3 regions of the Lederbergia graminis genome follow, and region 2 is predicted to be linked to each of the others. Evidence: predicted binding sites of a transcription regulator. Region 2 holds the regulator's gene; each other region holds the start of a gene.
The links. Region 2 encodes Rex, which represses fermentation and respiration genes when NADH is low (regulators of the CRP and FNR family bind a similar motif). Its sites were predicted from a motif close to TTGTGAAATATTTCACAA; they were not measured.
Positions count from the first base shown of each region.

Region 1: the regulator Rex is predicted to act here: its motif matches at 2,153-2,170, upstream of ACFPM4_RS20120 (cytochrome ubiquinol oxidase subunit I).
Region 3: the regulator Rex is predicted to act here: its motif matches at 1,447-1,464, upstream of ACFPM4_RS11960 (cytochrome c oxidase subunit 2A).

Region 1 is NZ_JBHSMC010000045.1:51,047-54,332, forward strand. Features, by position in the region: gene ACFPM4_RS20115 (cytochrome d ubiquinol oxidase subunit II) at 1-757, opposite strand, end outside; gene ACFPM4_RS20120 (cytochrome ubiquinol oxidase subunit I) at 754-2,100, opposite strand; gene ACFPM4_RS20125 (SMI1/KNR4 family protein) at 2,530-3,039, shown strand.
Region 2 is NZ_JBHSMC010000003.1:5,653-8,938, forward strand. Features, by position in the region: gene ACFPM4_RS04540 (ABC-F family ATP-binding cassette domain-containing protein) at 1-782, opposite strand, end outside; gene moaC (cyclic pyranopterin monophosphate synthase MoaC) at 907-1,407, shown strand; gene ACFPM4_RS04550 (redox-sensing transcriptional repressor Rex) at 1,434-2,096, shown strand; gene ACFPM4_RS04555 (twin-arginine translocase TatA/TatE family subunit) at 2,163-2,357, shown strand; gene tatC (twin-arginine translocase subunit TatC) at 2,372-3,124, shown strand; gene ACFPM4_RS04565 (YdiK family protein) at 3,162-3,286, opposite strand, start outside.
Region 3 is NZ_JBHSMC010000014.1:376,494-379,779, reverse strand. Features, by position in the region: gene ACFPM4_RS11970 (cbb3-type cytochrome c oxidase subunit I) at 1-727, opposite strand, end outside; gene ACFPM4_RS11965 (cytochrome c oxidase subunit II) at 755-1,216, opposite strand; gene ACFPM4_RS11960 (cytochrome c oxidase subunit 2A) at 1,234-1,386, opposite strand; gene cyoE (heme o synthase) at 1,524-2,429, opposite strand; gene ACFPM4_RS11950 (anaerobic sulfatase maturase) at 2,626-3,286, shown strand, end outside.

The sequences.
Region 1 (3,286 bases), on a different contig from region 2:
AAATGAGCCAAACGGTTCCGACCCATAGTAACGCGGAGATTCCAAACATCCACCATAAATCTAGAATTTGATCAAACAACTTCTCATTGTGGAAGCTTAATTCGTAGATGATTCCTCCTGCAGCAATAATAAGTGGCAGTGCCCATACTAACGCATATTTTCGCATCAATTCGGATGCTGCATTGTCCCCTGCTTTATTTGCGTACCAAGTAAGGAATACGGCAGATATATAAAGAACAGCGACAATTGCTAAGACGACGACGCTCCACGGTAACGGATTAGTGAACAGCTCCCAATAATCTAGCACAGGTTTACCATCGACCATGGAAACAAAGCCACCTTGGGCAATCGCAAGCACGATCGCCAGGGAAGCGGGAATCAATATACCTGAGATCCCATACATAAATGCATAGCCTTTATGTCCCTTTGTTCCATATGCTTCAAAAGCGTAGTATGAACCACGAATAACCATTAAGATAATCGCGATACTCGCTGGCACAAGCAGAATCGTTCCATAGTAGAACGCGCTTTTCGGGAAAAATCCAACGATACCAACAAAGAAGAAGACGAAAAACACATTCGTCACTTCCCAAACAGGCGACAGGTAACGCTGAATTACTTTTGATAAAATACGTTGTTTACCCGTCAAAATACCGTACGCATTGAAAAATCCTGCTCCAAAGTCAATGGCACCAAGCAGAACGTAACCGAACAGGAACGTCCAAAGTACTGAAATTCCTAGAATCTCTAAATTCATTGTCGCTCACCACCTTGTGATGATAATTGTTCCAGTTCACGTTCTACTGGACTATTTTTAAAGATACGGCGGAGCACAACGACAGTTCCTATACCTAAAATTAAGTAGAGGATGGCAAATAGGACGAACATTAAGCCAACATGATCACTTGTTGTTGCCGCCTCTTCAACTGTCATAATGCCTCGTAAAATCCACGGCTGACGACCAACTTCGGCCATCCACCAACCAGCTTCAATGGCAAGAAACGATAGAGGTCCACTAAGCACAATTAACCAACGATACCATTTTGCTTTGACAAAATTCCAGCCTCGTTTTGTACCGATAACATAGGCTAGCGCTAGAAGTATCATTAAACCACCGATTGTCACCATCACATCGAAGAAGTAATGGATAATGAGTGGCGGAATTTCCTCTTTCGGGAATTGATCTAAACCAGTTACCTCCGCATTTGGTAAACCATGCGCTAAAATACTTAAGGCAAGCGGAATTTTAATTGCATATTGTGCCTCATTATTTTCATCTAAAATACCATATAAAAGCAAAGGTGCCCCTTCTTCTGTAACAAAATGCCATTCTGCAGCTGCTAATTTTTCTGGTTGATGCTCTGCTAAATATTTACCAGAGAAGTCACCAATTAACGCTGCAGCAATCGAGAATACAAGACCAATTTTCATTGTTAAATGAAGTGCCTTTTTATGGTACACATGGTTTGAGCCTTTGATTAATTTGAAAGCCGCGATAGATGCAAGCATAAATGCAGCTGTCATAAAGGCTGTTGCGATAACGTGTGACACTTTCGTCGGCATGGAAGCAGTAAACATCGCCGCAATTGGATTTGCATTCGCAAGCTGTCCATTGATGATGTCGAATCCTTCTGGTGAATTCATAAAGGAGTTGACGATCGTAATAAATAACGCGGAAGCAGCTGCACCTAATGCAACTGGTATTAATAATAAGAAGTGTTTACGCTGATCTTCGAATCGATCCCACGTGTAAACGTAAATTCCTAAGAAAATCGCTTCAAAGAAGAAAGCAAAGACTTCCATAAATAGTGGTAACGCAATAATGTTACCTGCAAGCTCCATGAAATTAGGCCATAGTAAGGACAGTTGTAGCCCCATTGCTGTTCCCGTTACAACCCCAACTGCAACAGTAACGACAAACCCACGTGCCCAACGGCGAGCCATCAATATATAATGATCATCATTTTTCTTTATTCCAATCCATTGCGCAATCATAATCATAAGCGGTACGCCGACCCCGATCGTCGCATAAATGATATGGAACGAAAGCGTAAGTAATGTTAATAGACGACTAGATAAAACCGGATCATCAAAAAACAAGCGAGATCCCTCCTCCTTTAAAACTACTAATTAGTGATTAGTGGTTAGTGGTTAGTGAAACATTGAACAAACTTTATGATACGAATCCCTTCAACAACATCACTTACTCACATTATACCTCCTAAAAGCCACAATGAATCATGTAACATATGACAATTTTTCAAATGTAGGTGGAGATGTGTTTGGAGTTGTGTGGGTGTTTTTGTGTGGGTGCCTTTGTGTGGGTGCCTGGCACCCACACAACTTCGGAACTATTCTGAATCGTGCCGGTGCCTGGCACCCAAACATCTCCGAAACTATTCTGAATTGTGTTGGTGCCTGGCACCAAAGAGAGGATAATTCCTTCTATACGTCGAATAGTTTATACAATTATCCTCACAAAGGGAGAGTTAGTATATGGTTTACGATGGAAGTATAGTTAAGCGGACCTTGTATTCTTTAAGAAAGAGATTGAATGAGAATAGTAATGTAATCAACGTTCAAACAGAGGAAGGACATGTATTCAATGCAACTTGTACTTTCCATCCACCTGCAAGTGATTTAGATATTTCAAATTTTGAAAAACAAACGGGTTTCCTATTACCTGATGATTATATAGAATTTCTAAAGATAAGCAATGGATGTCGACTATTTGATGATATAAATTATGGCGGCGAAATTGAACTTTATAGTTTAGATCAAATAATTGAATACAATCATAACCTATATGATGAATTTGAAGGATGCTATGATATTGCCTATATTTATCAAGATAATTTAGTGATTAATTCAAAACTAGTATCACAAAATAAGAAGAATTACCTCTTTTGGAAAGGTCATATTGAACAATTTGAAGACGCAAAGCCCTTAGAAATGAGTTTTGAATTATGGTTTGATAGATTCGTTACATGCCAAGGAGCAAAGTTCTGGTGGTGGCCCATATATACTGCCGAACTTTAATTGGGTGCCTGGCACCCACACAACTTCGAAACTATTCTGAATCGTGCCGGTGCCTGGCACTGTATTTTATGTAGTGGAACATTTGTTTTGCTGCGTGGGTTTTGCATTTGTTTTTTTTGGTATATGATTCCTAGTTTCCAGATGATGGCTGGGCTTTTGATAGGAATGGCTTTTATGTGTTGGTGATCCACTTTTTTTTGCGACGGAAAAAATAGAGATTCCGAGATTTTGTTCTACCATCCCATCC
Region 2 (3,286 bases):
TGCTTCATTTCTCGTTCATACAATTCGGCTTTTTGGTCTAAGTATTTGCTGTAGTTACCATGAAATTTCTTTATTTCCGTTCTAGATAGTTCATACACTTGTGTAACTACTTTATCGAGAAAATAGCGATCATGTGAAACGATTAATACGGCACCAGAATAATTTGCTAAATATTGCTCTAACCAGGAAAGGGTCTCAATATCTAAATGGTTCGTCGGTTCGTCCAGTATTAACAAATCAGGTTTCGTTAGTAAAAGTTTCGCCAATGCTAATCTCGTTTTTTGCCCACCACTTAAAGTAGAAATGAGTGTAGAACAATCTTTTTCATAAAAGCGCAAACCATGTAATACAGAGCGAATATCGGATTCGTATTGATATCCTCCAATTTCTTTAAATTTCACTTGGAGTCTATCGTATTCATGTAGCAATTTTGCTGCTTCGCTTTCACTTACGGTTGCTAGATCAAGCTCTATTTGGCGAATTTCTTTTTCCATTTCTCTTACTTTCGCAAAAACAGATAGCATTTCATCCCAAATAGATAATTTTGATTCAAGTCCAGTGTTTTGTGCTAAATAATCAATTGTTACATCTTTCGGCTTGACTATCTGACCAGAGTCATAGGAAAGGTGGCCTGCGATTATTTTTAATAAAGTAGATTTACCAGCACCATTACGCCCAACTAGGGCAATGCGGTCATTTGTTTGTATTTCAAGTTTTATATTGGATAATATTAATTCTGCTCCAAAGTATTTTGTTAGTTGTTGAATTTGTAACAACATCATATTATTTCACCTCTAGTTTCATAGTTAGTTTACCGTATATATGCTGCAAACTTCAATCATGGAAAGTGAGAACAATAAGACATGTCGGAAAAAATAGTGTATGATATTACAAGGGGGGCTGTCCGTGAGTAATTTGACACATTTTAATGAAGAGGGTCGGGCGAAAATGGTGGATGTAAGTGATAAGCCCGAAACGGTTAGAATTGCAAAAGCGCAATCTAGTATTGAAGTAAATGAACTTATATATGAACATATACAATCAAACCAAATAAAAAAAGGGGATGTACTTGCTGTCGCTCAAGTAGCGGGAATTATGGCAGCTAAAAAAACATGGGATATTATACCTATGTGTCATCCAATTCCATTAAAGGGGATCGATATTTCTTTTAACTGGAAAGAACAACCACATAATAAGTGGAAACTAGAAATATTCGCTACCGTTAAGACAATTGGAAATACGGGAGTAGAAATGGAAGCATTAACAGCTGTTTCTACGGCGGCTTTAACGGTATACGATATGTGTAAAGCAATAGATAAAGGAATGATTATTGGTCCAACCTTTCTCCTGGAAAAATCAGGTGGAACTAAAGGGAAGGATTTTAAACGAAATGATGTTGAGATATAATTTAGCATTTGTGCGGAGGTAAAAAGATGAGCGAAGAAACAATGAAAATACCACAAGCGACAGCAAAACGGCTGCCATTATATTATAGGTTTATCAAGAATCTCCACGCTTCTGGAAAACAGCGTGTTTCGTCCGCAGAGCTAAGTGAAGCTGTAAAAGTAGATTCTGCAACGATTAGGAGAGACTTTTCTTATTTTGGTGCGCTTGGAAAAAAAGGTTATGGGTATAATGTAAACTATCTACTATCATTTTTTAGTAAAACATTGGATCAAGATGAAATAACGAAAGTAGCGCTAATTGGTGTAGGTAATTTAGGTACTGCGTTTTTGAACTATAATTTCCTTAAAAATAACAGTACGAAAATAGCGATGGCATTTGAAGTAGATCCATCGAAAATTGGTACTAATATCGGTGATGTACCAGTATATGATATGAAGGAATTAGAGCAACGTTTAAACGAAGAAGAAATTACTGCGGTTATCTTAACGGTTCCGGTCAATGCAGCACAACAAATTACTGATCGTTTGAAGGATACTGAGGTGAAAGGCATCCTTAACTTTACACCAGCAAGATTATCTGTACCACCTTCTGTTCGTGTTCATCACATCGATTTAGCAGTAGAACTACAATCTCTTATCTATTTCTTGAAAAATTATCCGAATCCTGACACGGAAAGTTCACAAGAATAAGCAAATTGTCAATAGCAAAATTACATGTAATCCGTTAAACTATAACTATTAAGGAGGTGGGCGCAAATGGTATTAGGAGCTATCGGTCCAGGTAGTGTCGTTATTATTGCTATTGTAGCATTACTGATTTTTGGCCCAAAAAAATTACCGGAATTAGGCAAGGCTGCCGGTAAAACGTTACGTGAATTTAAAAATGCAACAGCAGGTCTGGCAGATGACGTAGATCCAGTAAAGGATAATAAAAAAGACGCCGACAAATGATAGGATGAACAGTTATGAATCAGAAAGAAATGACTTTTCTTGACCATATAGAAGAATTAAGAAAACGGCTAATGACGATAGTCGTTTTCTTCGTGTTAGCAGTTATTGTAGGCTTCCTCGTCGTAGAACCGATTATAAACTTTATCCAAAATGCGGACGTAGCTGAGGAACTTACAATGAATGCGTTTCGTGTTACAGACCCTTTTAAAGTTTATATGAATATGACATTTGTGATCGCACTAATTATTACATCTCCTGTTGTATTATATCAACTATGGTCATTCGTCAGCCCTGGTCTACTGGAAAAGGAACGAAGAGTGACTTTATCTTATATTCCTGTTTCTGTTCTTCTTTTTCTCGGGGGCTTGGCATTTTCTTATTTTGTTCTCTTTCCATTTTTGATTAAATTTATGCTCGATCTTTCGAATGAAATGAGCATTCAATCAACTATAGGAATTAACGAATACTTTCAATTTCTCTTTCAAATTACGATTCCATTTGGATTGCTCTTTCAGTTGCCGGTTGTCATTCTCTTTCTAACTAGACTAGGGATTATTACGCCGATGTTTTTAGCTAAGATTAGAAAGTATGCCTATTTTGTATTGCTAGTCATTGCAGCGATTATTACTCCGCCAGATGTTATTTCTCATTTAATGGTCACCGTCCCTTTATGTTTACTATATGAAATTAGTATTTGGATATCGCGGATCGGCTATAGAAAGGCGAGAGCGGCAGAGTTAGAGGTTGAAAATAATATACAAAAATAAAGCAGGAAGATTCATCATTTGAATCTACCTGCTTTTTTTATTGGTTCTTCTTCATGTTTTTCAACTTAAAGTGTATCGCGATTAATCGGAATCCTGCTCCAAAGTCAAATGTAGCAATTAGTAGTAAAATATAAACGAAGAAATTCCAATCGTTCATTTTTA
Region 3 (3,286 bases), on a different contig from region 2:
AAGCTGATACTGCGGTTAAGTACCAAATATTTACGAGCGTATGGCCAAATGCCCAGAACAGAGTACGTGCTACCATTACATTGATGGTTTCTACCCAACCGGAAGCCCAAGGAATAATCGTTAACACTTCAATGGCAACTGGTACACTTCCAAAGAATAATAGGACAAATACACCTGTTGCAAAGAATGCAAGAATAGGTAGGTGTTGACCACGGTGATTTTTACGCCAATTTGCTACGTTAATAAATGCACCAAATGCACACATCCACACCCCTAAAACAATAAATACAAGACCTACATAATATATCGGGGATGCAGCCATTGGTGGATAAAATGTGTATAACACACTTGCTTCATTCGTAATAATTGGAATGACTGCCAATACAAATCCTACGAGTTTCATACTAAAGCCAATCCAAGCCATCTTTCTTACTTTCGGAAGCAAACCACCTAACGTATGAGAAAGACCCGCATAGAAATACCCGATCGTAAAGAATGCTGTTAAGACTAACACTAATAATAATCCGTGCGCCGTAAGTACTTGATAATAATTAAGCCATGTTGGTAATTCCAGAAGTCCTGCGCGGTTCAAACCTTGAAGAAGTCCTAAAATCCCCCCAACTAGCAGGGCTGCAAATGCTACAAATAAGTATGATTTCGATAATCTTGCGTCCTCTGGATTAATCCCCAATGCTTTATTCGCCTTCTGTGTAAAAGTTTGTTTCATTGCTGTTTCCAACTTTACTCCCCTCCTTTATTTGACTGTTATCGTTGTACTCATCATTTGGTGACCAGCACCACAGTACTCATTACATAACACTAAATATTCACCTGGCTTATCAAACTTTTGCGTAATTTTCTGAATATACCCTGGCATCACCATCGCATTTACATTTGTTTCTGCTATCTGAAAGCCATGAACAACATCCTTTGACGTCAATGTAAAATGAACAGTGGAGCCTGCAGGTACCTCGATATTACCTGGATTAAAATTAAATACCTCTAATGTCATCACAACTTCGTATTCATTTTCACCAATTTGTGTAATGCCAGGATTATCAAATGGTGCCGTCTCATCCACTTTTTGTGGATCAATCGTTTCTTTATGACTCGGTGGTCCCATTCCTTCCACAAACGTTTGATAACCTGTTAATAACATGAACCCGATAATCATACCGAAGCTCAGGATTAACCATATCTCTTCTGCACGATGCATCTTCACTTAGATCCCCCCTATACTCTCGCCATATATAGGCCATAAATAATAAGATAAGTAATGAATATAACTGCCCCAACAACTCCTACGGAAAAAATCGTTCCCTTCACTGTAGTGGAGCTCTCATCTGCTTTAACATCCTTAACACGGTCAACTTTTGAATCTGCCATAAAAAAATCAACCTCCCTATTCGTAATCATCCTCATCTTAATTGATAAAGATTCTCACGAATGTGAGCCACGTCACAAAACGATATGTAAAAACAAAAAAAGCTATCCTCCTAAAAGAGAATAGCTTTTCCAAGCAACTAGAATATTGGCAATGTCACAATAATCATCATTAAAAAGAGAACAAATAAATAGTTAACAGAGTAAATGAAATTCCAATCAGCCCATCTTCGTTCATCTTTCATAAAAAATCCATAAACGCTGAGAATTATCCACATAACTGTTAACAATGTCGCAATGACAACAAATACAACTCCTAATTCATTTAGAAGCAAGAACGGAATTGGCAGTAAGCAAAGTATATAGGCGAAAGTATGACGCTTAGCGACATCGATGCCACGGACCACTGGTAGCATTGCTACTTTCGCCGCTTTGTATTCTTCAAATTTTCGTATCGCAATCACATACGTATGAGGCATTTGCCAAATAAATAATAGAATAAACAACACAATTGGCACTAGCTGAAAGGAAGATTCAATAGCTGCCCAACCAATCATTGGTGTTACTGCGCCGGAAACACTACCAATAATTGTATTGAACGTATATCTCCGTTTCGACCAGATGGTATATGGTACAACATATGTGAACCAACCTATAAAGGCATAAATCGTTGCTTCCATTGTCGTGAATAATAACATAATAAATCCAATAATAGTTAACACGATAGATAACGTTAAAACGGTTTTTAATGAAATATTCCCAGTAACAGTTGGCCGACTTTTTGTCCTATCCATTACTGTATCAATATCGACGTCATACCAGTTATTAAAAACAAGTGCTCCTGCGATTACTAATAAACTTCCTACAGTTGTTAATAAAAATAAATCTATATTTTCTACGAAAGATACTTCATTAAAATATAGTGCTAACCAAAACCCCGTAATGACAGGGAAAACATTAAATATTAATACGGGACCTTTAAATAGCAATTTCACATCTGAAAAAATAGTAGATTTTTGTTGAGTAACGGATAAAGTAGTTTTCATCACCCTATCCTCCTTTATAACATGCTATATAAATATCATAGTATATGAATCTATAAAAGTCATTGGAATCCAACGTTTCCCAGTCACTTCCTCTTCGTACTATTCAAACATTTTTCACAAATAGTGACGTTTATCACAAACTTCATTCTTATAACCCCTTACAATGATATTAATATTGTGATAAGGAAGCGATACGATGGAAGCCGGTTGTATGATCAACCCAAATAGTAATATTAGTGTGATGTGGAAAACAGTTTCTGAGGATTGTAATTTAGCTTGTGATTATTGTTATTACAGCACATGTGGTGGAAAACCAGGGAAACAGATTAAAAAAATAGATGTTAACGTATTAGAGAAATTTATAAAAGAATATATGGCTATTACTAGAGGAGTAGTTTCATTTGCTTGGCAAGGTGGCGAACCATTGCTTGCAGGCCTAAACTTTTTTGAAAACGTAGTTGCTCTCCAAGCAAAAAATGCACCCGCAAATACGATAATTAGTAATGGTTTGCAAACAAATGGAACATTGATTAATGATCGTTTTGCTGCGTTCTTTAAAAAATACAACTTTTTAATTGGCGTAAGTTTGGACGGCCCTAGAGAAATACATAATCTTCGTCGAGTATATTCTCACGGAAAAGGTAGTTTTGACCAAGTAATGAAAGGTATACAGCACTTACGAAACAATCGAGTGGAGTTTAACATCCTTACGGTCATTCATAAAGATAATGTTCATCGAGTCAAAGATTTATTCGAGTTTTATGAACAAGAAAACTTTGATTTCGTCCAGTTCATCCCTTGCATGGACTTTCATTCGCAGCGAATTGATCAGCCTGGTGTATACGAAATAACACCTA